Regions from separate parts of the Micromonospora sp. Utrum1 genome, predicted to be linked through region 2. Evidence: riboswitches for the same ligand, from Rfam matches in the RefSeq annotation. Region 2 holds a riboswitch; each other region holds the start of a gene.
What was found. Region 2 has a riboswitch for cyclic di-AMP ahead of AC0OLQ_RS01505 (C40 family peptidase). Riboswitches for the same ligand answer to the same signal wherever they lie in the genome.
Positions count from the first base shown of each region.

Region 1: another riboswitch for cyclic di-AMP. It lies ahead of AC0OLQ_RS21190 (transglycosylase family protein); the one in region 2 lies ahead of AC0OLQ_RS01505 (C40 family peptidase).
Region 3: another riboswitch for cyclic di-AMP. It lies ahead of AC0OLQ_RS11085 (C39 family peptidase); the one in region 2 lies ahead of AC0OLQ_RS01505 (C40 family peptidase).

Region 1 is NZ_CM170071.1:4,504,936-4,514,485, forward strand. Features, by position in the region: gene AC0OLQ_RS21180 (M4 family metallopeptidase) at 392-2,449, shown strand; gene AC0OLQ_RS21185 (YbaB/EbfC family nucleoid-associated protein) at 2,550-2,999, opposite strand; gene AC0OLQ_RS21190 (transglycosylase family protein) at 3,111-3,767, opposite strand; cyclic di-AMP (ydaO/yuaA leader) riboswitch at 3,767-3,939, opposite strand; gene AC0OLQ_RS21195 (glycoside hydrolase family 3 protein) at 4,083-5,918, opposite strand; gene AC0OLQ_RS21200 (LLM class flavin-dependent oxidoreductase) at 6,088-7,656, shown strand; gene AC0OLQ_RS21205 (winged helix-turn-helix transcriptional regulator) at 7,742-8,218, shown strand; gene AC0OLQ_RS21210 (SDR family oxidoreductase) at 8,248-8,946, shown strand; gene htpG (molecular chaperone HtpG) at 9,055-9,550, opposite strand, start outside.
Region 2 is NZ_CM170071.1:311,676-321,225, reverse strand. Features, by position in the region: gene AC0OLQ_RS01520 (zinc metalloprotease) at 1-51, shown strand, start outside; gene AC0OLQ_RS01515 (pyridoxamine 5'-phosphate oxidase family protein) at 122-667, opposite strand; gene dcd (dCTP deaminase) at 746-1,324, shown strand; gene AC0OLQ_RS01505 (C40 family peptidase) at 1,385-2,365, opposite strand; cyclic di-AMP (ydaO/yuaA leader) riboswitch at 2,434-2,571, opposite strand; gene AC0OLQ_RS01500 (N-acetylmuramoyl-L-alanine amidase) at 2,796-4,832, shown strand; gene AC0OLQ_RS01495 (hypothetical protein) at 5,119-9,550, shown strand, end outside.
Region 3 is NZ_CM170071.1:2,289,626-2,299,175, reverse strand. Features, by position in the region: gene AC0OLQ_RS11110 (ABC transporter permease) at 3-905, shown strand; gene AC0OLQ_RS11105 (ABC transporter ATP-binding protein) at 898-1,695, shown strand; gene AC0OLQ_RS11100 (D-ribitol-5-phosphate cytidylyltransferase) at 1,840-3,351, shown strand; gene AC0OLQ_RS11095 (CDP-glycerol glycerophosphotransferase family protein) at 3,376-5,070, shown strand; gene AC0OLQ_RS11090 (alpha/beta fold hydrolase) at 5,078-5,830, opposite strand; gene AC0OLQ_RS11085 (C39 family peptidase) at 5,938-6,747, opposite strand; cyclic di-AMP (ydaO/yuaA leader) riboswitch at 6,986-7,127, opposite strand; gene AC0OLQ_RS11080 (hypothetical protein) at 7,458-8,255, opposite strand; gene AC0OLQ_RS11075 (hypothetical protein) at 8,418-8,753, opposite strand; gene AC0OLQ_RS11070 (hypothetical protein) at 8,836-8,994, shown strand; gene AC0OLQ_RS11065 (alpha-ketoglutarate-dependent dioxygenase AlkB) at 9,035-9,550, shown strand, end outside.

The DNA of each region.
Region 1 (9,550 bases), 3.2 Mb from region 2:
GGGAAGGCGCCGGGAGGTCACCGTCTCGACGAGGGCCAATGTGCGCCATGAGCGCAGAGCGGCAATCGACGCAGAGCAGACACGCGGTCGTCCACCGCGGACAACATTAGGCCTGATCAGGGGCTATTGAAGATCATGGCTTCCTGAATTTCGGGCGACGGCGAGGTGACCGCGCGGCGTCGGTTGCCCGGGTCACCCATTGATCCCGGCCCTGGGCCGTGTGATTGTGCCCCCAGCGAGTCGCCGACCCCGGCGGCTCGGGACGGTCGATCTGTCGAACCGGGGCCACGCCGGCAGCCTCGGAGATCGACCGTCACCCCGCCTCGCCTCACCGCGCCGCCCGTCCCCACCGGGCTCCGTGCGGCGCGCCTAGGAACAGGAGCGAACCCCGTTGAAGCTCTCACCTCGCCTCGTCGCGCTCTCCGGCGCGGCGGCGGCCGGCCTGATCGCCGCCGGCACGGCCGCGGCCGTGCAGGCCGCGCCGCCCGGCCCCGCCGCCCCCGACGCCGCCCAGGCCCGCGCGATCGCCGCCGACTCGGCCCGCGCGCTGGTCGCCGACCGGCCCGCCTACCTGCACGCCAGCGCCGACGACGCTTTCGTGCAGAAGCCGGTCATCTCCTCGGAGGGCACCCAGTACGTGCCCTACGAGCGCACCTACAAGGGCCTGCCCGTGGTCGGCGGTGACTTCGTGCTGGCCACCGACACGGCCGGCAACCTGAAGTACGCCTCCGTCGCGCAGCAGCAGGCCATCGGCAGCCTCGCCACCACGCCGAAGCTGACCTCGGCCGCCGCGGCGAAGACCGCGCGCGCCCAGCTCAAGACGGTCAGCACCGTCGAGGGCACCAACCTGGTCGTCTATACCCTCGGCGCCGAGCCGGCGCTGGCCTGGGAGACCACCGTGCGCGGCACCGACGCCGAGGGCCCGAGCCGGCTCACCGTCGACGTCGACGCCCGCACCGGCAAGGTGCTGCGGACGCAGGAGCACGTCGTGCACGGCACCGGCACCGGCGCCTGGAACGGCCCCAGCCCGCTGACCCTGAACACCACGCAGTCGGGCGGCACGTACTCCATGAAGGACCCGACCGTCACCAACCTGAGCTGCCAGGACGCCGCGACCAACACGACGTTCAGCGGCTCCGACGACGTCTGGGGCAACGGCACCGCCACCAACAAGGAGACCGGCTGCGTCGACGCGCTGTTCGCCGCGCAGACCGAGCACAAGATGCTCGCCCAGTGGCTGGGCCGCAACGGCGCCGACGGCAACGGCGGCTACTGGCCGATCCGGGTGGGCCTGAACGACCAGAACGCCTACTACGACGGCACCCAGGTCCAGATCGGCAAGAACACCTCGGGCCAGTGGATCGGCTCGCTCGACGTGGTGGCCCACGAGATCGGCCACGGCATCGACGACCACACCCCGGGCGGCATCTCCGGCGCCGGCACCCAGGAGTTCGTGGCCGACACCTTCGGCGCGGCCACCGAGTGGTTCGCCAACGAGCCGTCCAGCTACGACGCTCCCGACTTCCTGGTCGGCGAGAAGGTCAACCTGGTGGGCAGCGGCCCGATCCGCAACATGTACAACCCGTCGGCGCTGGGCGACCCGAACTGCTACTCCAGCAGCATCCCGAGCACCGAGGTGCACGCCGCGGCGGGCCCGGGCAACCACTGGTTCTACCTGCTGGCCAACGGCAGCAGCCCGACCAACGGCCAGCCCGCCAGCTCCACCTGCAACGGCAGCAGCGTGACCGGCCTGGGCATCCAGAAGGCCATGAAGATCATGTACAACGCGATGCTGCTGAAGACCTCGTCCTCCTCGTACCTGAAGTACCGCGTCTGGACGCTGCAGGCGGCGAAGAACCTCTACCCGACCAGCTGCACCGAGTTCAACGCGGTCAAGGCCGCCTGGAACGCGATCAGCGTGCCGGCGCAGACCGGTGAGGCGACCTGCACGGGCAGCACCCCGACGCCGACCGCCACGACCACCCCGCCGTCGGGCAGCTGCACCGGCCAGAAGCTGGCCAACCCCGGCTTCGAGTCCGGCAACGTGAGCTGGACCGCCAGCGCGGGCGTCATCACGAACGACACCGCCCAGGCGGCCCACGGCGGCTCGTACAAGGCGTGGCTCGACGGCTACGGCACGACGCACACCGACACCCTCAGCCAGTCGGTGTCCATCCCGGCCGGCTGCCGGGCGACGTTGAGCTTCTGGCTGCACATCGACAGCGCGGAGTCGACCACGACCACCGCCTACGACAAGCTGACCGTGAAGGCGGGCAGCACCACCCTGGCCACCTACTCCAACCTCAACAAGGCCACCGGCTACGTGCAGCGGTCCTTCGACATCTCGTCGCTGGCCGGCACCACCGCCACCATCTCGTTCACCGGCGTGGAGGACAGCTCCCTGCAGACCTCCTTCGTCGTCGACGACACCGCGGTCACGCTGAGCTGACCACACCGGAGCGGCCGGCCGTCGTCCTCCCGACGGCCGGCCGCTTCGTCGTCTCCGCCGTAGCTGGGAGCGGGTCCGGGAACTGCGGATCCGCGCGGCGTCAGGCCGGGCGGGAACCGGCGCCGTCGCGGCGGATCCGGGCCGCGACGCCCTCCATCGCCCGGCTGAACCGCTCCATGTCCCGGGCGGACTGCTCCGGCAGGCCGCCGAGCCGCGCGGCGAGGGCGTCCACGTCGGCCCGGGCCGAGGCGCTGACCCGGGCGTCCAGCTCGGTGAGGGCGGCGTTCACGGCCGCCACCACATGCCCGCAGAGGGTCTCCACGGGCTCGCCGGCCAACCCCGGGTCGACGGTGACGGACTCCAGCCGGCCACCCTGGACGGCGACGGCACGGACCCGGCCGCCGGCCGCGGCGCCCTCGGCCCGGAGCAGCTCGGCCGGCGCGCCGTCGGTGTGCTCGGCGGCCCGGGACCGCATCGCGGACAGCGCCTGTTGCGTCCTGGTCAGCAGCTCGTCGAGGCTCGCGGCCGCGGAGAACGGGTCGTTGGTCATATCCGCGCTTTCTTCACGTCTTTCCGAGCATCGTGACGATAGCAACCGGCCCCGACGCAACCGAACGCCCGGCCGGGAACCCCGGCCGGGCGTTCGTGGTGCGGTGGGGTCTCAGCGCAGGCGCAGCCGCTGGCCCGGGAAGATCAGGCCGGGGTCGCCGCCGACCACGCCCTTGTTGCGCTCGTAGAGAGCGTGCCAACCGCCGGCGACGTTCTTCGCGTCGGCGATCTCGGAGAGGGTGTCCCCGGGCTGGACCAGGTAGCTGCCGGCGCCGCCGGTGCTGGGCGCGCTGCGCCGCTCGCTGCGGGTGGCCGGCCGGTCGCCGCGCGACGACCGCTCCGTGGTGGCCTTCTTCGTGGACCTCGTCGAGCCCGAGTCCTTGCTGGCGTACTTCTTGGTGGAGCCGCCCTTCTTGCCGCAGACCGGCCAGGCGCCGATGCCCTGCCCGTCGAGGACCTTCTCGGCGATGGCGATCTGCTCGCTGCGGCTGGCCAGGTCGGCCCGGCTGGCGTACTTCTGGCCGCCGTAGCCGTTCCAGGTGCTGCGGGAGAACTGGAGCCCGCCGTAGTAGCCGTTGCCGGTGTTGATGTGCCAGTTGCCGCCGGACTCGCACTGTGCGACGGCGTCCCAGTTCACGCCGGCGGCGCTGGCCGGAGCGGCCGGGCCGAGCAGGGCGGCCGCGCCGGTGGCGGCGCCGACGACGAGTGCGCCGACGGCGGTGCGCCGTTGAGCGGTCCGTCGATGACGGGCGACGTATTCAGTTGCCATGTGGGTTTCCTCCACGCCGACGAGGTGAGCTGTCGGGTTCGGGCCGAGGAGCCCGGCCGCCGGAGGCGGCTTCACCCCGAGGTGTCGTGCACCGAGGAACGTGTGGGTCCCCCGCTCCCGCCCGAGGTCCAGGTACCGCCGGGCCGGCGGCGGGATTAGGCGTTACCGGCCCGTGGTGTCCGCGATCGCGAACGGATACGACGTTAGGAAGGGTTTCCGCCCATCGCCCACCTCTTGTGAAGTTCTTCACCCGCCCGAGCGAAGGCCCCTCCGTCCGAGTTGCGCACCGTCCGAAAGTGCCTTATGAGTCGCGGCTCAGTAGGTCAGGCCGTAGCCCTGCGGGAAGAGCGGGACCTGCCCGTCGCCGGCGTTGATGGGCTGCTGACTGACCGAGTTCATCCAGGTCATGGGCAGTTTTCCGGTCGGCGCGTACCCCCCGAAGAGGACGTCGGCCACGCCGCCGCCCTCGGTGCCGGGGAGCCAGGCGGCCAGCAGCGCGTCCCATCGGGGCAGCTCGGCCGAGATGTCCATCGGCCGGCCGGAGACCAGCACCACGATCACCGGCACGCCCGCGTTCCGCAGCGTCGCGATGGTCCGCAGGTCGTCCCGGTCCAGGCTCATGCTGCCGGTGCGGTCGCCCTGGCCCTCGGCGTACGGTGTCTCGCCGACCACGGCGATCGCGGCCCGGTAGGTGCCGTCGATGCCGGTGCCGCGCTGGTTGTAGGTGACCGTCGTGGTCGGACCCACCGCGGCCCGGATGCCCTGCAGGATCGTGGTGCCGGGGGTGATCGCGCCCGACGAGCCCTGCCAAGAGATCGTCCAGCCGCCGCTCGCGTTGCCGATGTTGTCGGCGCTCTTGCCGGCCACGAAGATCTTGTTGTTGTCCCGGGCCAACGGCAGGACGCCGGCGTTGTTCTTCAGCAGCACCTGTGACTGGCGGACGGCCTGCCGGGCCAGGGCCCGGTGCGCGGCGTTGCCCACCGTCGGGGTCCAGCTCCGGTCGGTGTACGGCCGCTCGAAGAGGCCCAGCTCGAACTTCTTGGTGAGGATGCGCCGGTTGGCGTCGTCGATCCGGCTCATCGGCACGTGGCCGTTCTGCACCTCGGCGCGCAGCGTGCTGAGGAAGGTCTTCCACGCCGTGGGGACCATCACCATGTCGATGCCGGCGTTGATCGCCGTGCTGACCTCGGCCGCGGTGAAGCCGGCGGCGCCGTCGATCTGGTCGATGCCGTTCCAGTCGGAGACGACGAACCCAGAGAAGCCCAGCTCTCCCTTGAGGACCGTGGTGATCAGGTACTGGTGGCCGTGCAGCTTCACGCCGTTCCAGCTGCTGTAGGAGATCATCACCGAGCCGACCCCGCGCTGCACGGCCGCCTGGAACGGGGGCAGGTGGACGGCCCGCAGTTCGGCCTCGCTGAGCTGGGTGTTTCCCTGGTCGTCGCCGCCGGTGGTGCCGCCGTCGCCGATGTAGTGCTTGGCGGTGGCGAGCACCGAGGTGGGTCCGCCGAGGGTGCTGCCCTGCAGGCCGGTGATCAGAGTGGACAGGTTCGACGGCAGGTCCGGAGTCTCGCCGAACGATTCGTAGGTGCGGCCCCACCGGTCGTTGCGGGCGACGCAGAGGCAGGGCGCGAAGTTCCAGTCCACCCCGGTGCCGGTGATCTCCTCGGCGACGGCCTGGCCGATCTGCTGCACCAGCGCCGGGTCGCGGGTCGCGCCGAGGCCGATGTTGTGCGGGAAGATCGTCGCGCCGTACACGTTGTTGTGCCCGTGCACGGCGTCGACGCCGTAGATCATCGGGATGCCGAGCGGGGTGGCGAGAGCCGCGCGCTGGAAGCCGTCGTACATGTCGGCCCAGGACGCGGCGGTGTTCGGCGTGGGCGCGGAGCCGCCGCCGGAGAGGACCGAGCCGAGCCGGTAGGTGGTGAGGTCGCTCGCGGTGACCGAGCCCCGCTCGGCCTGCGTCATCTGGCCGAGCTTCTCGTCCAGGGTCATCCGGGCGAGCAGGTCGGCGACGCGGGTGGCGACGGGCAGCGTCGGGTCCTGGTAGGGCAGGCCGGCCGCGGTGGCCGGCGCGGGCACGGCCAGGGCGGTGACGGCGACGAGCAGGAGGGCAAGACCGAGGGGACAGTGGCGGCGGTGGTGACGGATCACGGGTCGCTCCTTCCCGGAGGAACGCTGAGGCCGTTCACCGGCACCCTATGCCCGTGGGCATCGACTGTGAACAATCCTTGCCGGTTCCGGAACCGCCCGGCGGGCCGGCGCCGGGCCGGACTACCGTGGGCAGGGTTCGCGCAAGATCGGCAGGAGGCGGCGGGACGGCATGACCGACTACGGACACGAGCTGGCCTTCGGCGGCTTCGTCACACCCACCGCCGGCCGGTTCGAACAGGTGGTGGCCCTGGCCAAGCTCTGCGAGCAGGTCAACCTGGACCTGGTCACCTTTCAGGACCACCCCTACCAGCCGGGTTTCCTGGACACCTGGACGCTGATGTCCTACCTGGCCGCGGCGACCAGTCGCATCCGGCTGGCCGGCAACGTGCTGAACCTGCCCCTGCGCCAACCGGTGGTGCTGGCCCGGAGCGTCGCCAGCCTGGACCTGCTCACCGGTGGCCGGGTGGAGCTGGGCCTCGGCGCCGGCGCGTTCTGGGAGGCGATCGAGGCGGTCGGCGGGCGACGGCTCAGCGCCGGGCAGGCGGTGGACGCCCTCGACGAGGCGATCCGAGTGATCCGCGAGGTGTGGGACACCGAGCGGCGCGGGATGGTCCGCGTCGAGGGCGAGCACTACCGGGTGGTCGGGGCGAAGCGCGGGCCGGCCCCGGCGCACCCGGTGGAGATCTGGGTCGGCGCGTACAAGCCCCGGATGCTGCGGCTGGTGGGGCGCGCGGCGGACGGCTGGCTGCCGTCGCTGGCGTACCTGCCGAACGGGCCGGCCGAGCTGCCGGCGATGAACGCGGTGATCGACGAGAGCGCCGAGGCGGCGGGGCGGGACCCCCGGTCGGTACGCCGGCTGCTGAACATCAACGGTCGGTTCGTCCGCTCCTCCAGCGGCTTCCTGGCCGGGCCCCCCGAGCAGTGGGTGGAGGAGCTGGCCGGGCTGGCCCTCGACCACGGCGTCTCCACGTTCGTCCTGGGCGCCGACGACCCGACCACGATCCAGCTCTTCGCCCAGGAGGTCGCGCCCGCGGTGCGGGAGCTGGTCGGCGCCGAACGCGCCGAGCCCGGCGCCCGGGCCGGTGCCGCCGAGGAGCAGCGCGAGGCGGTCGAGGCCGGCGGCGCCACCGCGCTCGCGGTCACCCCCACCCCCGACCCCGGGGTACGGCTGACCGACCACCGGCTCTGGGACGAGTCCACCCGCCCGGCCGCCCCGCCGGCACCGGACGGCCACGTCTACACCCCGCACGCCCAGGCCGTCGGCGCGCACCTCGTCGACGTGCACGACCATCTGCGGCAGGAGCTGGCCCAGGTTCGTGACCTGCTCGAACAGGTCCGACGCGGGGTGGTCTCCGCCGGCGCCGCCCGGGCCGTGCTCAACCAGCTCACCATGCGGCAGAACAACTGGACGCTGGGGGCGTACTGCGCCGCGTACTGCACGGCGGTGACCCAGCACCACGGGCTGGAGGACAACTCGATCTTCCCGCACCTGCGGCGCGCGGACCCGGGGCTCGGCCCCGTGCTCGACCGGCTGGAAGCGGAGCACGTGGTGATCCACGACGTGGTGGAGGGCGTGGACCGGGCCCTGGTCGACCTGATCCGCAACCCGGGCGACTTCACCGAGGTGCAGAAGGCCGTGGACGTCCTCACCGACACCCTGCTGTCGCACCTGTCGTGGGAGGAGCGGGTGATCGTCGAGCCGCTGGCCCGGCACGGCTTCTACGCCGGCCAGGTCTGAGACGGGCTATTCCCGCTCGCCGGCGCGCCCCCGCGTGAGATAGCTGACTTTTGTTTCCCTAAGTCAGAGGGGTAGCGTCATCCGCATGACGGACTTCCTCGCGCAACGCGACGCCTGGTCCACCGCGAACTGCTCGATTGCCCGGGCGCTCGACGTGGTGGGCAACCGGACCGCGCTGCTCCTGCTGCGCGAGGCGTCCTTCGGCACCCGCCGCTTCGACGACTTCGCCCGCCGGGCCGGGGTCAGCGAGCCGGTGGCCGCCGCCCGCCTCAAGCAGCTGGTCGCCGACGGGCTGCTGGAGCGGCGGCCCTACCGCGAGCCCGGTCAGCGCACCCGGGACGAGTACCTGCTCACCGCCAAGGGGCGGGACCTGCTGCCGGTGCTCGCCGCCCTGCGCCAGTGGGGCGACGCGTACGCCGTCGACGACACCGGCCCGTCGGTCACGGTGACCCACCGCGACTGCGGGGCGGCCGTGCACGTGCGACTGCGCTGCGACGCCGGGCACGACGTCCCGCCCGACGAGGTGGCCGTGCTGCCCGGCCCGGGCCTGCGGAAAGCGTGACCTCCCTTCCACACCCTCAGGAGCAACACATGAAGATCGCTGGACGCACCGCCCTGGTCACCGGGGCCAACCGGGGCTTCGGCCGGCACCTGGCCGCCGAGCTGCTGGCCCGGGGCGCCACCGTCTACGCCGGCGCGCGCAACCCGGACACCGTCGACCTGCCGGGCGTCACCCCGGTGCGGCTGGACATCACCGACCCCGCGTCGGTGGCCGCCGCCGCCGAGCTGGCCGGCGACGTGACCCTGCTGGTCAACAACGCCGGCTCGGGCACCGGAGCGGACCTGCTCGACGCCGACCCGGCGCTGGTCCGGCTGGAGATGGAGACCCACTACTTCGGCACCCTGGAGATGGTCCGGGCGTTCGCCCCGCGGATCGCCGCCAACGGCGGCGGCACCGTGCTGAACGTCCTCTCCGTGCTCTCCTGGATCGCCTTCCCCGGCGTCGGCGCGTACAGCGCGGCCAAGTCGGCGGAGTGGGCGATGACCAACGCGCTGCGAGCGCAGCTCGCCGACCGGGGCGTGCGGGTCGCCGGGCTGCACGTGGGCTACATGGACACCGACATGACGGCCCGCCTGGACGTGCCCAAGTCCGACCCGGCGGAGATCGCCCGCATCGCGGTCGACGCCATCGAGGCCGACCGGTACGAGATCGTCGCCGACGAGACCTCCCGGCGGGTCCTCGCCGGCCTGTCCGGCGGCGTCCCCGCCCTCTACCCCGACCTGCCCTGAGCCGGGACACGCGAGCCGGCGCCGGACGAGTCGGCCCACCTGGACCGGCTGATCCGCGGGTGACCGCCGGGACGTGGCGGACATCCACGTCCCGGCGGGTCGCCCGGCCTACAGGCTCCGGGCGAGCCGGTCGGCGAGGATCCGGGTGAACCGGGCCGGATCGGCCAGCTCACCACCCTCGGCCAGCAGCGCCATGCCGTGCAACAGCTCGGCGGTCTCGGTCAGCGCGGTGTTGTCGCCGCCCTGCTCGTGCGCCTTGCGCAGCCCGGTGACGAGGGGATGGGTCGGGTTGAGCTCCAGGATCCGCTTGACCCGCGGCACCTCCTGCCCCATGGCCCGGTACATCTTCTCCAGCGTGGGCGTCATGTCGTGCGCGTCGCCCACCACGCAGGCCGGCGAGGTGGTGAGCCGGGTGGAGAGCCGGACCTCCTTGACGCTGTCGGCGAGCGCGCCGGTCATCCAGGTGAGCAGGTCGGCGTACTCCTGCCGCTCGGCCTCGGCCTGCTCCTTCTCCTCGTCGGTCTCCAGGTCGACCTGGCCCTTGGCGACCGAGCGCAGCGTCTTCCCGTCGTACGCGCCCACCCGCTCGACCCACACCTCGTCG
Region 2 (9,550 bases):
GGTCAGGCGAGCCGCATGCTGACCGCGTGGAACGCCTACCGCGCGGCCTGACCGTCGCGCACCACAAGCTGGTGCCGGTCCCGTCCTCGGACGGGGCCGGCACCAGCTTTCTGAGTAGGGCTCAGGCCGCGGGGCGGCGGGTGTCGAAGCCGTGCCGGCCACGCCGACCTTCCGAGGCCAGGGGGTCGCACCGGACCGGGGTGGTCGCCCGCGGGTCGAGCCAGACCCGCACCTCCGGCCGGCCGCCGCCGGGGCGAACCACCTGGTCGCGCCGCGTCAGCATCGCCACGTCGACGGTGAACTCGAACAGCCGCCAGTCGCCCTGGGGCGCGGCCCGGCCGATCCGGGCCAGCCGCGCCACGGTCGCCGGGTCGGTCACCGGGTGGGCCCGGCCGGCCAGGTAGGCCTCGTCGTCGCTCTCCTCCGGCGGGAAGGAGTGCAGCGCGTAGCGGCCGTCGCGTTCGAGGTCGCGACGCTTGGGCGAGTCGATGACGAAGCACCACAGCCCGTCGTCGGTGATGACCGGGGAGACCGGGTGCACTCGCGGGCCGCCGTCGGCGCGGACCGTGGCGAGGTAGCCGAAACCCGGCCCGTACTGCTGCAACAGGAGGCGGATCTCGTCGGCGAGTCGGGGCTCGTCGGCGGCGAATTCGGACCAGGAAGCCATGCGGACATTCTATCGAACAGGTGTACGAAGATGTAGTCCGACACGCAGGTCACCCGTACCGGTCGCTATGGTGTTCCGATGCTGCTCTCCGACCGCGACCTGGTCTCCGAGATCAAGGCGGGCACGCTCGCGCTGGAGCCCTTCGAGCCCACGCTGGTGCAACCGTCCAGCATCGACGTACGTCTGGACCGGCTGTTCCGGGTCTTCAACAACCATCTCTACACGCACATCGACCCGGCCGTGCAGCAGGACGACCTCACCTCGATGGTGGAGGTGCCCGAGGGCCAGCCGTTCGTGCTGCACCCCGGCGAGTTCGTGCTCGCCTCCACGCTCGAGGTGATCTCGCTGGGCGACCAGCTCGCCGGGCGCCTGGAGGGCAAGTCCAGCCTGGGCCGGCTCGGCCTGCTCACCCACTCCACGGCCGGCTTCATCGACCCGGGTTTCTCGGGTCACGTCACGCTGGAGCTGTCCAACGTGGCGAACCTGCCGATCACCCTCTGGCCGGGCATGAAGATCGGTCAGCTCTGCATCTTCCGGCTCTCCTCGCCGGCCGAGCACCCGTACGGCTCGGCGGTCTACGGGTCGCGCTACCAGGGGCAGCGCGGGCCGACCCCGAGCCGGTCCTGGCAGAACTGGCGCACCTGGCCGACTCGCTGACGGAGCCGGACGCCGTGACGGCGCAGGGGCCCCCGCGACGCGGGAGCCCCTGCGGACCGGTCAGCCCGGGCGGCCGTAGCTGTTGATCTGGCCGTCGTCGACGCGCTTCATCGTGATCGGCTTGCCGGACTGGGAGGCGTGCACCACCCAGCCGTCACCGACGTACATGCCGACGTGGTGCAGGTCGCTGTAGTAGAAGACGAGGTCACCTGCGCGCAGCTCGCTCCGGCTCACCCGCCTGGTCACGTCGTGCTGCTGCCGGGCGTTGTGCGGCAGCGAGACGCCGGCCTTGGCCCAGGCCGCCATGGTGAGCCCGGAGCAGTCGTAGTGGTCGGGGCCGGCGGCGCCCCAGACATAGATCTTGCCGATCTGGGCGCAGGCGAACTTGACCGCGACGCCGGCCGGACCACCGGGGTAGCCGGCGGGACAGGGCGCGGGGCGCAGCGGACCGCCGCCGCCGTTGCCGTAGACCTTGAGACGGAGCTTCTGGAGCTTGACGATCTCGGCGTCGATCTGCTTCTTCTTCGCCGCGAGCTGGGCCTCGGTACGGGCCAGGTCGCTGATCATCTCGTCCAGCGGCCGCTTCTTGGCGGCCAACTGGTCGCGCAGCTCGGCGACGGTCCGCACCTGCTCCTGCTGGCGGTTCGCGTAGCGGTCGAGCAGTGCGAGGCCGTCCACCAGCTCACTCGGCGACCGGCTGCCCAGCAGGGCGTTGACGGTGGAGAGGTTGTTGTCGCCCTTGTAGGCGTCGGCGGCGAGCCCGCCCACCTGACCGAGGGCGGCGTCCACCCGGGCCTGGAGCGGGGCGATCTGCTTGCCGAGCGCGGCGGCCTGCTTGCGCTTGACGGCGAGCTGCTCGCGGGTGGCGTTGACCTGTTCGATGATCGGTTCGAGCTTGTTCCAGTCCTGGTCGATCTGGCGCTCGATCTCGGTGACCGACGGTTCGGCATGGGCCGCCGTGGCGCCGCCGGTCAGGACGACGGCGGTGCCGGCCAGGGCGGCGAGGGCGGTGGTGAAGCGGGACCAGCGGGAACGCGGCACAGCCGTCGACCGGTCGACCGACCGGCTTGACGGTGGCCGCGGGGCATGGTGTGCCACCGGGCTTCCGTACTCCTTCTTCGTGCCCGCCTACCGAGTTAGCTGACGGGTTCGGGCGGGAAGGGAGCCGCCCTACCGCAGTGGCTGCGGATTCACCCCAGTTACCTGGGTCCCCGGCTCGCCCGAAGGCGACTCGGCGGTGTCGGACCGTCACCACCCGGGTTGGTCGGTGAAACAGTCGGCCGACGATTGACCAGAGTAGAGATGGCCGTTACCGATCCGCAACCCGAGACGCCGTGACACTCCGTATGTCGCCCCGATCGTGGATGAAGGTTTTCTTCACACAAGATTACCCGCTGGAAAGGTATTGACCCGGAGGGTGCGTGGGGCGAGGGTGAGGACGCAGTGACCCCCATCCCTGTCTGGAGGTTCGATGCACCTCTCACCCCCGCCGTCGGGCAGACGGATGCTGCTGGCAGCCGCCGTCGCGGCGGCCACGGCCCTGGTGGCGACCGGCCCGGTGGCCGCCGAACCGCTCACCGCCCAACCGACCACCGACCGCCAGGAGCAGTACGCCGCCGCCGCGGCGGAGTACGGCGTGCCGCAGAGCGTCCTGCTCGGCGTGTCGTACCTGGAGTCGCGCTGGGACACCCACCCGGGCCAGCCGAGCACCAGCGGCGGCTACGGCCCGATGCACCTCACCGACGCCCAGCAGGTCCTCGCGACCCCGGCCAGCGGCCACGTGGACGAGAACGAGGACCCGCGGGGCGACGACTCGCGCCCGCTCACCCTCGACCCGGCCATCGCGGCCGCACCGGCGGAGGACGTGCTGCCGCAGGCGTCCCTGCAGACGCTCGACGCCGCCGCGGCGCTCACCGGCCTCACCGAGGAGACGTTGCGGACCGACGCGGCCGCGAACATCCGGGGCGGGGCGGCACTGCTTGCCTCGTACCAGAAGGAGCTGGGTGCGCCGGTCGGCGCCGGCAGCGACCCGGCGGCCTGGTACGGCGCGGTGGCCCGCTACTCCGGCGCGGACACCGAGGACGCGGCGGCGGCCTTCGCCGACGAGGTCTACGACCAGCTCGGCCTCGGCGCGGCCCGGACCACCGACGACGGCCAGCGGGTGACCCTCGCCGCCACCGCGGTGACGCCGGACCAGTCCGGGCTGCACAAGCTGGGGCTGCGCCGCGCCGAGCGGCCGGACGGCCTGGAGTGCCCGGTCCGCCTCGCCTGCGAGTGGATCCCCGCACCGTACGCGGAGTACTACATCCCTAAGACCCAAACCTGGGACTACGGCAACCACGACATCGGCAACCGGCCGGCACAGCAGAAGCTCGAGTACATCATCATCCACGACACCGAGGGCTACTTCGGCCCCAGTGTGGGCCAGGTCCAGGATGTGACCTACCTGGGCTGGCACTACACGCTGCGTTCGGTGGACGGATACGTGGCCCAGCACATCAAGGCCAAGGACGTCGGTTGGCAGGCCGGCAACTGGTACGTCAACACGAAGTCCATCGGCATTGAGCACGAGGGCTTCGCCGGGCGCGGCACCTGGTACACCGAGGCGATGTACCGGGCCTCGGCCAAGCTGGTGCGCCACCTGGCTCTGCGCTTCCAGATCCCGCTGGACCGGCAGCACATCCTCGGTCACGACAACGTTCCGGGCATCACCGCCGGGAACGTCGCCGGCATGCACTGGGACCCGGGTCCGTACTGGGACTGGTCGCACTACTTCAACCTGCTGAAGGCGCCCTTCCAGGGCACCGGCACGCCGCACACCGGTCTGGTTACCATCGACCCGGACTTCGCGTCGAACCAGCCCGCCTTCTACGGCTGCAACCAGCAGCCCCCGTTGCCACCTGGTCCGGTACCCCCGACGGCCGAGCCCTGCCCGTTGCGCGGCTCCTCCTCGGTCATCCTGCGCACCGCCCCGAGCGCGACCGCCCCGCTGGTCAACGACCTGGGCCTGCGGCCGAACGGCACGCCGAACACCATGTACATCAAGGATCACGGCGCCCGTGCCTCGGCCGGCCAGACCTATGCCCTCGCGGGCGTCCAGGGCGACTGGACCGCTATCTGGTACCTCGGTCAGAAGGCCTGGTTCTACAACCCGGCCTCGGCGCCCACGGCCAAGTGGTCGGCGGGCTTCGTGGTGACGCCCAAGCCGGGCAAGGCCACCATCCCGGTGTACGGGCGGGCCTACCCCGAGAAGGCCGCCTACCCGGCCACCATCCCGTACCAGACCATCTCGCCGTTGCAGTACACCTTCCCGGCGGGCCAGCGGTACGCGGTCGGCGACGTCCTCCCGGGCGAGTACTACCAGGCGGTCTCGTTCGACGGTTCGGCACCGGGTGACCGGACCGTCGTCCGCGGCGAGAACCGGTACGTGCAGATCCAGTTCGGCCATCGGGTGATGTTCGTGAACCTGGACGACGTGCAGATCCTGCCGGCCGCGCAGACGTCCTGAGCACCCCACTGTCGGCGATCGAGCAAGGGTTCCCGGTTCTACCGGGAACCCTTGCCGCCGTTCTACGGCAAAAGGCTTCCCCTCGTCACCGTACGTCGCAGGTTCTTTACAGAGATGATTGAGAACGGTAGATTCCCATCTGTCGATAGATCACGGGGGATCATCTTCGACACCTGGCGAACCTGCTCGCCCGCGATCGACATGAACGACACCGTCGACGAGGGGAGACACGGTGCGTACAGGAATAGTGGAGGTGGTCCCACTCGCCCTGCTGGGCGTGGTGGCGATGACCGTGTTCATCCGGACGAAGAGCAGACGCCGCTGGACGTATGTGGCCGGAGGCCTGCTGGCCGGCGCATGGCTGGCGCTGACGGGTGGAGCGGTATGGGCGATGTCCAGCTCCATGGCTGCCGACCTGCCAGCAAAGGCTACCGAGCCGGGCAATCCGTGTTTATCAGGGGCGCCGGCACGCAGCTTCGACGTCTCACTGATCAACATTCCGATCTTCCTCAACCGCTTTGGCGACGTCGTCCCCGAGGGGCGCATGTATGTCCTCGACGAGAACATCGCCACCGTCCGGGCCAACTTCGCCAAGGCCGCCGACCCCAATGACCAGGCGGACCTAATCGAACCCCTGGTGCTACGGGCGCACCGGGGAGACTGCGTGACGATCCGGTTCACCAACCGGCTCCACGAAGAAGCGCCGCCGTTCGTCCGGAACGATTCCATCTTCCTGCTACCCGGCGAGCAGTTGGCGGCTCCCGGCACCGTGACGCCGGAGCCGCGGCGATTCGCCCCGGCCCGGACCCTGCCGCACAACGACTTCGACCCAGAGGCTGCGCCGCCGGCGTCCATCCACATGGAGGGTCTGGTTTTCGACCCCAAGGGCTCCGACGGCACGGCGGCGGGACTCAACCCCGATTCGACCGTAGCCCGCGGCGCCACCGCCACCTACCGGTACTCGGCGGCCGTCGAGGGGGAGTTCCACTTCAACGACGGCGCCGACCTCACCTCCGTCGAGACCGGCGCGGGCAACACCATCGGGTCGCACTCGTTCGGGGCCTTCGGCGCGATCGTGGTAGAGAAGCCCGGCACCAGTTGGGTGGATGCCCGCACCGGCGAGCCGCTCGCCTCCGGGACCCGCGCTGTCATCAAGGACCCGGAGCCCGGCGCACCGGACCACCGGGAGCACGTGATTTTCATGCACGACGAGGTGGAGGCAGCTTCCGGCATCCTCACCCGGTTCTGCCGGAACGGGCAGGACGGGGTGGCGGAGGACCGGGCCAACGGGGAGTGCGTCGACCCGACGGCCGCCGATCTCACCAAGCTGAAGCAGGGCACCCTGCCCGGCCTCTCCGGCGGGGACGCGGACGCCCTGGTGCAGGGCGAAGTACCGGTCAAGCTGGAGTGGTTCGCCTTCAACTACCGGGCGGAGCCCGCGTTCAACCGCGAAGAGGTCGGCTGCCCGGCGGCGACTCGCAATGCGCAGGGATTCGACGCCAAGGAGTGTCACGGCGAGGAGACCGCCCTGTCCTCCTGGGCGTACGGCGACCCGGGTGGCGGTGACCTGGTCTTCGCCAACTACCGCGGCGAGCCGATGCAGATCCGGCTGCTGCACGCGGCCGAGCGGGAGACGCACACCTTCCACTGGCACGTCAATCGGTGGCCGTTCGACCCGAAGGACGAAGGTGGGCTCGCCGCGGTGAGCAAGCCGACCCACCACATCGGCGTTACCAACATCCTGGACGTGCAGGCCGTCTCGCCGGGCGCGCACTACGCGCTCATTCCTGAGGGCGGCGCCGGTTCATCGCATGATAACAAGCCGGCGACGTTCGGTGACGTGATCTTCCACTGCCACCTCTACCCGCATTTCGCCAATGGTATGTGGGCGTTGAACCGTACCCACGACAAGCTGGAGGATGGCAAGCGGACGCTGCCGGACGGCACGAAGGTGCCGGCCCTGCTGCCACTGGAAGACTTCGACTACGAGCCGGCGATCCCCGGGGTGAACCCACCGCCCGCGCCCACCGAGGCGAAGCCGGGATACCCGCACTTCGTGCCCGGCAAGTTCGGTTTTAAGGCGCCGAAGCCGCCGCTCGGCGTGGCGAGCCGCCAGGCGGGCGGGGTATTCCCGCCCACGCAGAAGGAGAAGGACGCGGCTGACCCGGGCGGCCAGGTCCCCGGCGGCTTCTTCCAGAACCCGTGCCCAGCCACCCGGTCGGACGGCAAGCCGACTCCGATGAAAAACTTCGACGTCGCCGCCATCCAGGTCGCGCAGTTCTACAACGAAGAGTTGCGATGGAAGAACCCTCAGGCCAGGGTCTACGTCCGGCAGACGGATAAACAGGCGGTTCTCGGCGGGAAGAAACCGGAACCATTCGCGCCCTTGTTCAACGTCGGTGACTGCGTGGTCTACAACTTCACGAACGAACTACCGGAGAACTTCGGCGGCAACGTCTTCGACCGGGCCCAGGTCACCAACGAGGCGGGGATTCATCAGCACCTCGTCCAGTTCGACGTGCTGACCTCGGACGGCGCGGCCAACGGCTGGAACTACGACCAAGGTGCAGATCACGGCCAGACAATCACCTACCGGTCGTTCGTGCACGAGGACCTCGCGACCAGCAGCTTCCACGATCACTTCTTCCCCAATGTGCACCAGGACAACGGACTGCTGGGTGGAGCGACCGTGCACCCGGCAGGGTGCACATACCACAACCCAAAGACCGGAGAGGCCGTCCAGGTCGGGACGGCGGTCGACATCCACTGCTCGCCGGGCACGGACTACCACGGCAAGCCGATCGACGATCGCGACTACCGGAACTTCTCGGTGTTCGTCGAGGATCACGTGCCGATGTTCAAGCCGGCCGATCCGAGCGACCCGAACGACGACCAGTTCGTCACACCGGACGGCGTGCCGATTTACCCGCCGAAGTTTCCCTCCAGCCCCGACGACCAGGGTGTGGTCGGCCTGAGCTATCGACTTGAGCCGTTTGAGGGGCGGCGGAACGCGGACCCGTCCCGGGTGTACGACCGTAGCGTCCACGGCGATCCGTACACCCAGGTCTTCAAGGCACACGAAGGGGATCGTGTGAAGTGGCGGGTGTTCCAGCTTTCACAGGAGGAATCCCACGGGTTCAGCATTGATCGCTTCCCATGGAAGTCAGACGCGCGGGATCCGGAGTCGAACATCGTCCAGGCTCAACACCTCGGCGTGCTCGAGTACTTCGACATGACCCTGGACCTCGGCAACGAGCTGCCGTGGCGGGACTACGTCGACCGAAGACACTACGTGTACGGACTGACCGGCAGCGACGACCGCTTCCTGGGCGCATGGAGCCAACTGCAGGTGATGGACTGCGACGACCCGTCCGGCAAAGAGCTTTGGGAGGTGAAGAAACTGGAGGACAGTCCTAACCCCTGCACCGGCGTCGCCGGTGGCTGGCCGGAGGGCATCTGCGCCGACGACGGCACGGGCACCTACCAGCATTTCACCGTCGTCGCATTCAACCACGACATCGTTTACAACAGGGCTGGCGACCACGATCCGAACGGGGCGATGTTCGCTCTCGAAGAAGACGTCGACGCCATCAAATCCGGGCAGAAGCCGCCCGAACCACTCGTGCTTCGTGCACACGCCGGCGACTGCGTCAACGTGACTCTGAAGAACCGGATCGATCCGGCCAAAATGCAGCCGACCTGCTTCGAGGCCACCGAGCCCGGCCAACTCGGCTGGCGGCGGGATCAAGGCAGCACCCTGCCGGGCTGCCTCGACCAGCCGCCAAAGGACGAGCGAAACGTGCCCGGTTTCAAGCCGTACCCGGTCAGCTCCCGGGTGTCGATGACTCCCACCCTGCTCGAATACAACCTTGGCTCGCGGGGCACGAACACCGGCGATGACTCGTACGGACTCGGTGACTTGACGGTCGGCGTGGGCGAGGAGCGGACGTTCGGCTGGCCGGTGCCGGAGAACATCACCGGCCTTGCCCTGCTGCAGGACCAGGCCGACCCGCTGCACCACGGGCACCACGGGCTTTTCGGCGGCCTGGTCATCGAACCCAAGGGCACGAGCTGGCTCAACCCGAAGAACGGCACCAGCCTGAAATCCGGTACCCAGGCGGTCATCGTCGACCCCAACGGGAAGGACTACCGGGAGAACGTCGTCCTGCTCAACAGCGACCTGGCCCTGTTCCGGGCCAACGGCACGGACGTCCCCGACAACGTCGACCTGGCGGTCGCGCCGAGCCGGGAGACCGACGACCCCGAGGATTCCGGCGAGGTCGCGGTGAACTACCGCAACGAGCCATGGAACCACCGGTACGCGGCAAGCGATGACGTCGCCACGATATTCAGCAGCTACCCGCACGGCGACCCGAGCACGCCGCTGCTGGAGGCGTACGCGGGCGACAAGACGGTCCTGTGGGTCGGTCAGGCGGTGGGCAAACCAAGATCGACCGGGTTCACCCTGCACGGCCACACCTGGCGGGCGGCACCGAAGGATCCGCAGTCGCAGATCAAGGCATTCCAGGGCGAGTTCAATCCGGGCACCGTGTATCCGGTGGTGCTCGACCCGGACGTGACCGGTGGTGCCGGCGGCCCACGTGCCGTACCCGGGGACTACCTCTACCGGTCCAACAGCCTCTCCCCGCATCTGACGGGCGGGCAGTGGGGGATCTTCCGGGTGTACGGGACGCCCCGAACCGGACTGATCCAGCTTC
Region 3 (9,550 bases), 2.0 Mb from region 2:
CCATGGCCAACACCGCGGTGGCCGACCCCGAATCCGGGCTGACCCGGGCCCAGCTCGCCCAGCGGTACGGGCTGCGGGTCGCCGGGGAACGCCCGCCTCTGGCCGAGTACGCCCGCCGGCTGTGGGCGTACCGACACTTCATGACCGCGTACTCGCGGGCGAAGGTCGCGTCCTCGCTCAGCAACACCCAGCTCGGGCAGCTCTGGCAGGTGCTGACCCCGCTCACCAACGCGGCGGTCTACTACCTGATCTTCGGCGTGATCCTCTCCCAGCACCGGAACGTGTCGAACTTCATCGCGTACCTCTGCACCGGCGTGTTCATCTTCATGTTCACCCAGACCGCCGTGCAGAACGGCACCAGCGCGATCACCGGCAACCTCGGCCTGATCCGGGCCCTCCAGTTCCCCCGGGCCGCGCTGCCGATCACGGTCACCCTGGTGCAGCTCCAGCAGCTGCTCATGTCGATGGTGGTGCTGGCGGGCATCGTGCTGGTGACCGGTGAGCCGCTGACCTTCCGCTGGTTCCTGATCGTGCCCGTGCTGCTGCTACAGACGATCTTCAACGTCGGGCTGACCATGGTGATGGCCCGGCTCGGCGCCAAGGTCACCGACCTCAAGCAGGTCATGCCCTTCGTGATGCGGACCTGGCTGTACGCCTCCGGCGTGCTCTACCCGGTCTCGCTGTTCCGGGAGCACCTGCCGAACTGGGCCGCCAACCTGCTCGAGTGCAACCCCCCGCTGATCTTCATCGAGCTGGCCCGGCATGCGCTGCTCGAGTCCAACCAGGAGAACCTGGTCACCTCGCCCGGCCGGCTCTGGCTGCTCGCCCTGGGCTGGGCGGTCGTCATGGGCATCGGCGGATTCGTCTACTTCTGGCGCGGAGAAGAGGAGTACGGCCGTGGCTGAGCAGACCCAGCCGGCGGGCAACGCCGTGGTGGACGCGGGACGGGTCCCCACCGTCGTGGTGGACGACGTGCACGTGATCTACAAGATCCACAAGGGCGCCACCGGGGGCACGAGCCCGGTCTCCGCCCTCAAGCGCATCGTGTCCCGGACCAGCGCGCCGAACATCCGTGAGGTGCACGCGGTCAAGGGAGTGAGCTTCACCGCCTACCAGGGTGAGGCCATCGGCCTGATCGGCAGCAACGGCTCCGGCAAGTCGACCCTGCTGCGGGCCATCGCCGGGCTGCTCCCGCCGGCCCGGGGCGCGGTCTACACGCTGGGTCAGCCGTCCCTGCTAGGCGTGAACGCCGCCCTGCTCAACGACCTATCCGGCGAGCGCAACGTGGTGCTGGGCTGCCTGGCCATGGGCATGCCGCCGGAGGAGGTCAAGCGGCTGGCACCGGAGATCATCGAGTTCTCGGGGATCAACGAGCGGGGCGACTTCGCCTCGCTGCCGATGCGCACCTACTCCTCCGGCATGGGCGCCCGGCTGCGCTTCGCCATCTCCTCGGCGAAGAAGCACGACGTGCTGCTCATCGACGAGGCGCTGGCCACCGGCGACCGCAAGTTCCGGGTCCGCAGCGAGCAGCGGGTACGGGAGCTGCGGGACAGCGCCGGCACGGTCTTCCTGGTCAGCCACTCCATCGGCTCGATCCGAGACACCTGCGAGCGGACCATCTGGCTGGAGAGCGGCGTCCTGAAGATGGACGGCCCCACCCAGGAGGTCTGCGACGCCTACGAGAACCAGAAGTAGCCGCCCGGAGCGCACCGGTCCCGGGTTCGCCCGGGTCGGTGCGCTCCGTCGTACGCGTTAAGGTTCTCCTCGGCGCCGACCAAAGTTCACCACCCGGTCACCGACGCGCAAACCCCTCATCCACCGCAGAAGTGAGGAACGGCAATGACGCAGGACCGCACCCCCGCACCGGACGCCGCGCCGGCGAGCCCGGCACCCTGGCGCCCCTCGCGGACGGTGGCCGTGATCCTCGCCGGGGGGACCGGGACGCGTCTCGGGCTGGGCATCCCGAAGCAGCTGCTGAAGATCGCCGGTAAGCCGATCATCGAGCACACCCTGGCGGTCTTCGAGGCCGCGCCGGAGATCGACGAGATCATCGTGCTGATGGCGGCCGGTCACGTGCCCGACGCCGAGCGGATCGTCGCCAACGCGGGCTTCCGCAAGGTCAGCAAGGTGATCGAGGGTGGCGACACCCGCAACGACACCACCCGGATCGCGCTGGACGCCGTCGGCGAGGGTGACGTCAACATCCTCTTCCACGACGCGGTGCGCCCGCTGATCAGCACCCGGATCGTGCGCGAGTGCGTGAACGCGCTCTGGACCTACGCGGCGGTCGACGTGGCCATCCCGTCCGCCGACACGATCATCCAGGTCGACCAGGACGACTGCATCACCGACATCCCGGTCCGCGCCACCCTCCGCCGCGGCCAGACCCCGCAGGCCTTCCGCTCCGGCACCATCCGCGAGGCGTACCGGAGGGCCGAGGGCGACCCGGACTTCGCCGCCACCGACGACTGCGGCGTGGTGCTGCGCTACCTGCCCGGCACGCCGATCAAGGTGATCGACGGCTCGGACGAGAACATCAAGGTCACCCACCCGGTCGACGTCCACCTGGCGGACAAGCTCTTCCAGCTCGCCGCCGCCCAGGCGCCCAAGGTCAGCGACCACCGCAGCTACACCGAGGAGCTGACCGGCCGGACCATCGTGGTCTTCGGCGGCAGCTACGGCATCGGCCACGACCTCACCGAGCTGGCCCGCCGCTACGGCGCCCAGGTCTTCCCGTTCAGCCGCTCCACCACCGGCACCCACGTCGAGCGGGCCGAGGACGTGTCCGCCGCGCTGAAGACCGCCTTCGAGGCGACCGGCCGGATCGACCATGTGGTGGTCACCGCCGGGATCCTGGAGAAGGGCGCGCTGGCGGAGATGGACGAGGAGACGATGGACCGCCTCCTGCACGTCAACTTCGTCGGGCCGGTCACCATCGCCCGGCAGTCGCTGCCGTACCTCCAGCAGACCAAGGGCCAGCTGCTGCTCTACACCTCCAGCTCCTACACCCGGGGCCGGGCGCGCTACGCGCTCTACTCGGCCACCAAGGCGGCACTGGTCAACCTGACCCAGGCACTCGCCGACGAGTGGGCCGAGTTCGGCGTACGGGTCAACTGCGTCAATCCGGAGCGCACCGCCACCCCGATGCGCACCAAGGCGTTCGGCGAGGAGCCCGAGCACACCCTGCTCTCCGCCGAGGCGGTCGCCCAGGCCTCCCTGGACGTGCTGATCTCCGAGCTGACCGGCCAGGTGATCGACGTCCGCCGGGCGCCCGGCGAGCCGGTCGCGGCGGTGCCCGCCCAGCCGGGCACGCACCCCGGAGAGCAACTGCCCACCGGCGTCAACGCCTGATCAGCGGGACGGGACACGAGCCAGATGCGTGGTGACCTGGTCCGGAAGCTGCTCGCCCGGGTGCTGACCACCGGGCTGGCGGTGCTGGCCTTCCTCGTCGTGGCGCTCACCGGGGCCACCGGGTGGGGGCTGACGCTCGCGGTTGCCGGGCTGGCCGCCGCCGCCTGGGAGCGCCGGGTCCGGCCGACCGCCGACGGCCTCGCCGAGTCGGTGCTGATCGCCGCCGGCATCCTGGTCGGCTACGCCCGCCGGCTGGACGCCGGCTTCGACCCGGCGCTGGCCGCCACCGCACTGGTCCTGCTCGGCCTGGTGCTGCTGGTCGGGCCGCTGCGCGACGCCGGCGCGCTGGAGATCCGGGCGGCCAACCTGCCGGTCCGGTCCTGGACCCCGCTGGTCACCGCCCGGCTCGGCGACGCGCTGCTGGTGCTGCTCGCCCTGGTGGCGCTCGCCGCCGGCCTGGCCCTGCCCGCCTGGCTGGCCCTGGCCGCCGCGCTGCTGGTCGGGGCGGGCTGCGGCGCGGTCGGCCTCGACCTGGCCCGGCGCCGGTTCCGGCCGCCGGCCGGCGGCGGCCCGGTGGGCCGGGCGCTGCGCCGGCACCAGCCCGAGTTCCTGCTCTACTTCTCCGCCCCGCCCGGCTCCGAGTACCAGGTCACCATGTGGCTGCCCTACCTGGAGCGGATCGGCCGGCCGTTCCTGGTGCTGCTGCGCGAGCCCGAGTTCCTGCCCACCGTGGCCGCCGCGACCCGCGCGCCGGTCGTCTTCTGCCCCACGCTGAAGACCATGGACGAGGCGCTGGTGCCGAGCCTGCGGGCGGCCTTCTACGTCAACCACGGCGCGAAGAACAGCCACTGCATCCGCTTCTCGCAGCTCACCCACGTCCAGTTGCACCACGGCGACAGCGACAAGGCGCCCAGCGCCAACCCGGTCTCGGCGATCTTCGACAAGATCTTCGTGGCCGGGCCGGCCGCCATCGAGCGGTACGCCCGGGCCGGCGTCGAGATCCCCGCCGAGAAGTTCGTCGTGGTCGGCCGCCCCCAGGTGGAGGCCATCGAGGTACGCCGGGAGCCGACCCCCGGCCTGGCCCACCCGACGGTGCTCTACACCCCCACCTGGACCGGGCACCACGCCGACGCCAACTACTGCTCCCTGCCGGTGGCCGAGACGGTGATCCGCCGGCTGCTCGACCGTGGCGCGACGGTGATCCTGCGGGCGCACCCGTACACGGCGCAGAACCCGGCCTCGGCGCGGCAGCTGGCCCGCCTCACCGAGCTGCTCGCCGCGGACCGGGCGAAGACCGGCCGGGCGCACCTGTGGGGCGCGGCAGCCGGCCGCGAGCTGACCCTCACCGAGTGCGTCAACCGCGCCGACGCGCTGGTCTCGGACGTCTCCGGGGTGATCTCCGACTGGCTCTACTCCGGCAAGCCGTACGCGGTCACCGACATGGGCATCGACGGGGAGCACTTCGTCGAGCGGTTCCCGCTGGCCGGTTCCGGCTACGTGCTGCGCCGCGACATGTCCAACGTGGACGAGGTGCTCACCGAGCTGCTGGACACCGACCCGAAGGCGGCGGCCCGCTGGGCCACCCGGACCCGCTACCTGGGCGACTTCCCGGCCGAGTCGTACGCCGAGGTGTTCCTCGACGCCGCCCGCCGGCAGCTCGCACCGGACTGGACCGCGCCGGCCCCGCGGGAAGGCTCGCCGCTCTCCCCCACCGCCTGACCGGCGCTCAGAGGTACGGGTCGAGGAGGGCGAGCACCGCCGCCGGGTCCTCGACGTGCGCGTTGTGGCCCAGCCCGGGCAGCGTGGCAACCGGGACGCCCAGCTCCTTGAGCTGCGCGTCGCTCACCATCGGGTCCTGCTCGCCCCGGGCCAGCAGCACCGGGACGTCGGTGGCGGCGAGCAGCGCGGGCAGCCGGGGCTCCCCCACCGCGAAGGCGGCCGGATCCATGGCCAGCCGCCAGCGGCCGTCCTCGCGGCGCAGCCCCGCCTCCACCACGGGATGGTCGGGGGCGAACAGCCCGGCCAGCCCGGAGACCCGCAGGTAGCGCCGGGCCGCCTCGTCCCGGGTGGCGAACCAGGTCACCGGGCGGGCGGCCAGCTCGCGGGCCTTCTCCAGGTCGGCCGGGGACCAGACGGCCTTGATGCCGAGCCCGACCACCGCGTCGAACGGCAGGCGCCGTGACCGGGCGGCCAGCGCCAGCGCCACCACCCCGCCGAGCGAGTGCCCGAGCAGCACGAGCCGGTCGCGGGGGCCGAGCCGCTCGGCCACCGGGCCGAGCCCCTCGAGCACCCGACGGGCCAGCTCCTCGAAGGAGTACCCGGACAGCGGCGGCGACCAGCCGTGGCCGGCCAGGTCGGGGGCGAGCCAGCGCCCCGCCCAGTGGCGCTCCAGCAGCGGCGCCCACGGCAGCCACACCTCACCGGTGGCGCCCATGCCGTGCAGAAGCAGCAGATGGCGGGTACCCGTCGCGTCGCCCATAGGGCGCAGTGTGCCACCGGACGGACAGCATGCGCGAGAGCGGACAGCCGGCGCGACGACGTCGGGCACCGGCTCGGAGGAGCCGGTGCCCGACGGGAGGGGTTCGATCAGGCGGAGTAGCCGCGGGTGGCCGCCCAGTTCGCCAGGTCGATCGTGCTGATCCAGTACGCCGGCAGCGCCGGGTTCGCCGAGTCGGCGATCCGCACGGTCCGGCCGTCGTTCTTGTAGCCGACCACCGCGATGTAGTGGCCGCCCGGGAACGAGTGCCAGCCGCCGTCGGTGTCGGTGGCGTCCCCGGCCACGTTGACCACCACGCCCCGGCCGTCGGTGATCGCCTCGACCACGTCGGCCTGGAGCTGGTCCATCTCGGCCGGGCTCGCCGAGCCGCCGAACATGTGGGTCCGGTACGGGTTGCCCTTGACCATCTGGTTCAGGCCCCGGGTGGTGTCCTCGGCGGAGTTGGTGCCGCTCTCGGTGGTGCCGAGGGGGCCGGCCATCGCCTCCTGGGTGGTCTCGACGCCGCTCGCGCTGAGCGCGTTCCGCACCGCGGCCGGGCCGCAGTTCCAGTAGGTGGTCTGCGCCTCGTAGTCGTAGTCGAGCACCTTCGTCGACGGCGGCTTCGGCTTGGCCGGGCGGGTGGTGTCCGGGTCGGTGCTGGCCGCCTTGACGGCGGACTTCGCAACCGACGGCGACGCGCTCGGCGAGGCGGACGGCGACGGGACGGCGACCCGGGCCTCACCCCGGGTGGCGACCTCACCGAGCCGGGAGCCCAGCTCGGCGACGGCGGCGGTGTTCTCCCGGTGGACCGGGGCGTCGTCGGTGGCGGCGACGGCGGCGCCGGTGCCGCCGGCCAGCACGAGCGCCACGGCCGAGCCGGCGAGGATCTGGTACGGGCGTTCGGTCACGAGGCGCCGCATCTGGCGCTTCAGGTGGTGCTTCACGGGTTCTTCCTCCACGGTGCGTGAGCGGGGCACACCGGCCCGACGCGCGGAGGAACTCACGCGCGTTGGCGGGGCGGGTCTGCCGCGGAAAGGGAGCGCCCGGGGGCCGGGCGATCGGGTCGGTTGCCGGGGTCGGTCGCCGTCAGGCGAGCGCCGGCACCGGGATGCCGTGGAGGCGGGGGGACGAGCGGGGGGTGGTGAGCACGGGGAATGGCACTCCTTCCGTGACCGCCGACCGGGTTAGCTGACGGATTCGGGCGGGAAGTACGCCCTACCGCAGGCCGTGGCCCGCGGATTCACCCCGGTGTTGCTGTGGGTCCCCGGTTCGTGAAACCACGATTAGGCGGGTCGGCGCGGCGTCGCCACTTGCGATCGAAAACCGCTCCGGACGCGCCGACACTACCGGTGGGTACCTCGCCTGCCAAGCGCTCCCACCTGCTTAAACCTCGTGCACCACTACGGATATCGGAACAGTCGGTCACTGACTTCACTCAATGGGACGAGCAGTTACGGCGGCGCCGTCCGGCGGAAAGCGGACATCCGGTGGCGACCTGCCCTGGAATTGCGGGGCCAATAGGCCGGCCTGACCTCGATGACCGTTTCCGGCGGACGGGTGACCGGGCTCACGGAATTCGGGTAACGATTCGGCCGAGATCCCGTGGGTGCGAGCCGGATCGGGCCAGGCGTCAGCCGACCCGGGCGGGGCGCCAGCGCGCGCCGGACACGGCGGCCGATCCCTGGACCGGGATCCGCACCGTCGCCGCCTCGTCCCGCCCCTTCACCGGTGCCGCGGCCTCGTCGGCGCGGGCGGGGCGGAGCGCGGTGGTCGCCGCGTACGCCTCGGCGGCCAGGGTGCGGGCCGCCTCGGCGGCCGACTCGGCGTCCCGCCAGGCCCGCCGCTCCCGCTCGGCGGCCGCCGCCCAGCCGGCCCGACGGCCCTCGCGTACCGCCCGGGCCAGGACGATCTCCTGCTCGGCCGGGTGCCGGCGCGGGTCCCACCCGTTGCGATGGGCCAGCACGTCGGCGAGTTGCCGGGCGGTCAGGTCGCCCCGCCAGTGCGCCGTCATCGCGGCGTGGTGCAGCCAGCGCTCCCGGGCCGCGTACTCGGCCGGCGTGCGCGGGGTGTGCGGCGCGGGCAGGGCGGCGGCGCCGGCGAATCGGCGGGCGGCCGCCTCGGCCTCATCGTACGCCCGCCAGGCCCGCTCGGCCTCGTCCTGGGCGGTCAGCCACTGCTCCCGCCGCCGGCGGGCGGTCTGGGCGGCGCCCGCGGCGGCCACCGCCACCTCGTCGGCGTACCGGAGCAGATCGGCCCGGCGGGCGGCCTCCTCGGCAGCGGGGTCGGGAGCCGGGTCGGACCCGTCGTCCCGTTCCGGGCGGGCGACCAGCACGGCGAGCACCCCGAGGGCGAGCACGAGCAGGGCCGACCAGATCGCGGCGGCCTCGGGGACCTCGGTCAGGAAGTGATAGAGAACGGTCTGCGGCATGGTCGGCACCTCACAGGGAGAACGTGGCGGAGAGGTGTCCGCACGACCCGTGGGAGCGGCGGGGGCGCACCGGGGAAAGGGTGCCGCCGGGCCGCCGACGGGCGGGTGCGGGGGTGAGGTTCGGTGGGTGCGTCGGGCGCGGGCCGATGGCCCACGGGGGCGTCAGCGCGCGGGCGGGGCCCGGGAGCCGACGGTCGCCGGGACCAGCCCGGCCAGAACGAGCGGCCGGTCGGCCGGGCGGGTCACGGCCCGGAGCGCCCCCACCGACCCCAGCCCACCGGCCGACACGGCCGGCCGGTCGACGGCCTCGTCATCCCGGAGGATCCTGGGGGCAGCCTCGACGGCAACGGCCCGGAGGGCCAGGCCATCGACGGAGGCCGCCACGGTAGGTGCCACCGGTGCGGTGGCGGCCCCGCCGATCGGCAGCGTCGCCGCGCCGAACGAGCAGGCGACGAGCACGGCCAGGCTGGCCAGCATCCGGGCGGTCCAGCGCGCCACCCACCACAAGGGACAGGTGAGCGCGATCGGCAGCACGGGTACAAACTACCGCCGATGCCACCACATCGCACCGTCGCCGGGCGTGTCGCACCGCCCCGGAAGCGCGGCACCGGCCAGGGTGGACGAGCCGCCGGGCGCGGGGTGCCGCGAGGTCGAGGCCGGCTCGGCCCGGGTCGCCCCGCTGCGCGAGCGGATCAAGCAGGCCGTCCGCGGCCCGGTCCGTCGACTGCTGAAGCGCTGATCCTCGTACGCCTGTTCGATCGCGGGGTAGGATCGGCGGCGTGTCCGACGTCGCGTACCAGCCCTCGATGCTCGACTTCGCCGAGCAGGGCCCGACGCTGGGTCCGCTCTCCGGCCGGCTCCGCCGGCACGAGCTGAGCCGGGGCGCCTGGGTCGACCACCTGCCCGGCTGGGTGGCGGGCTCCGACGCGGTGCTCGACACGCTGCTGCACGAGGTGCCGTGGCGGGCCGAGCGCCGCACCATGTACGACGCCGAGGTCGACGTCCCCCGCCTGCTCTGCTGGTACGGCGCCGGGCGGCCGCTGCCCCACCCGGTGCTCACCGCGGCGCGCGACACGCTCACCCGGCACTACGCCGCCGAGCTGGGCGAGCCCTTCGTGACCGCCGGCATGTGCCTCTACCGGGACGGCCGGGACAGCGTGGCCTGGCACGGCGACACCCAGGGCCGCTCCGCGCACACCGACACCATGGTGGCCATCGTCTCGTTCGGATCGCCCCGGCCGCTGCTGCTCCGCCCGAGGGGCGGCGGCGGGACCAGCCTGCGCTTCCCGCTCGGC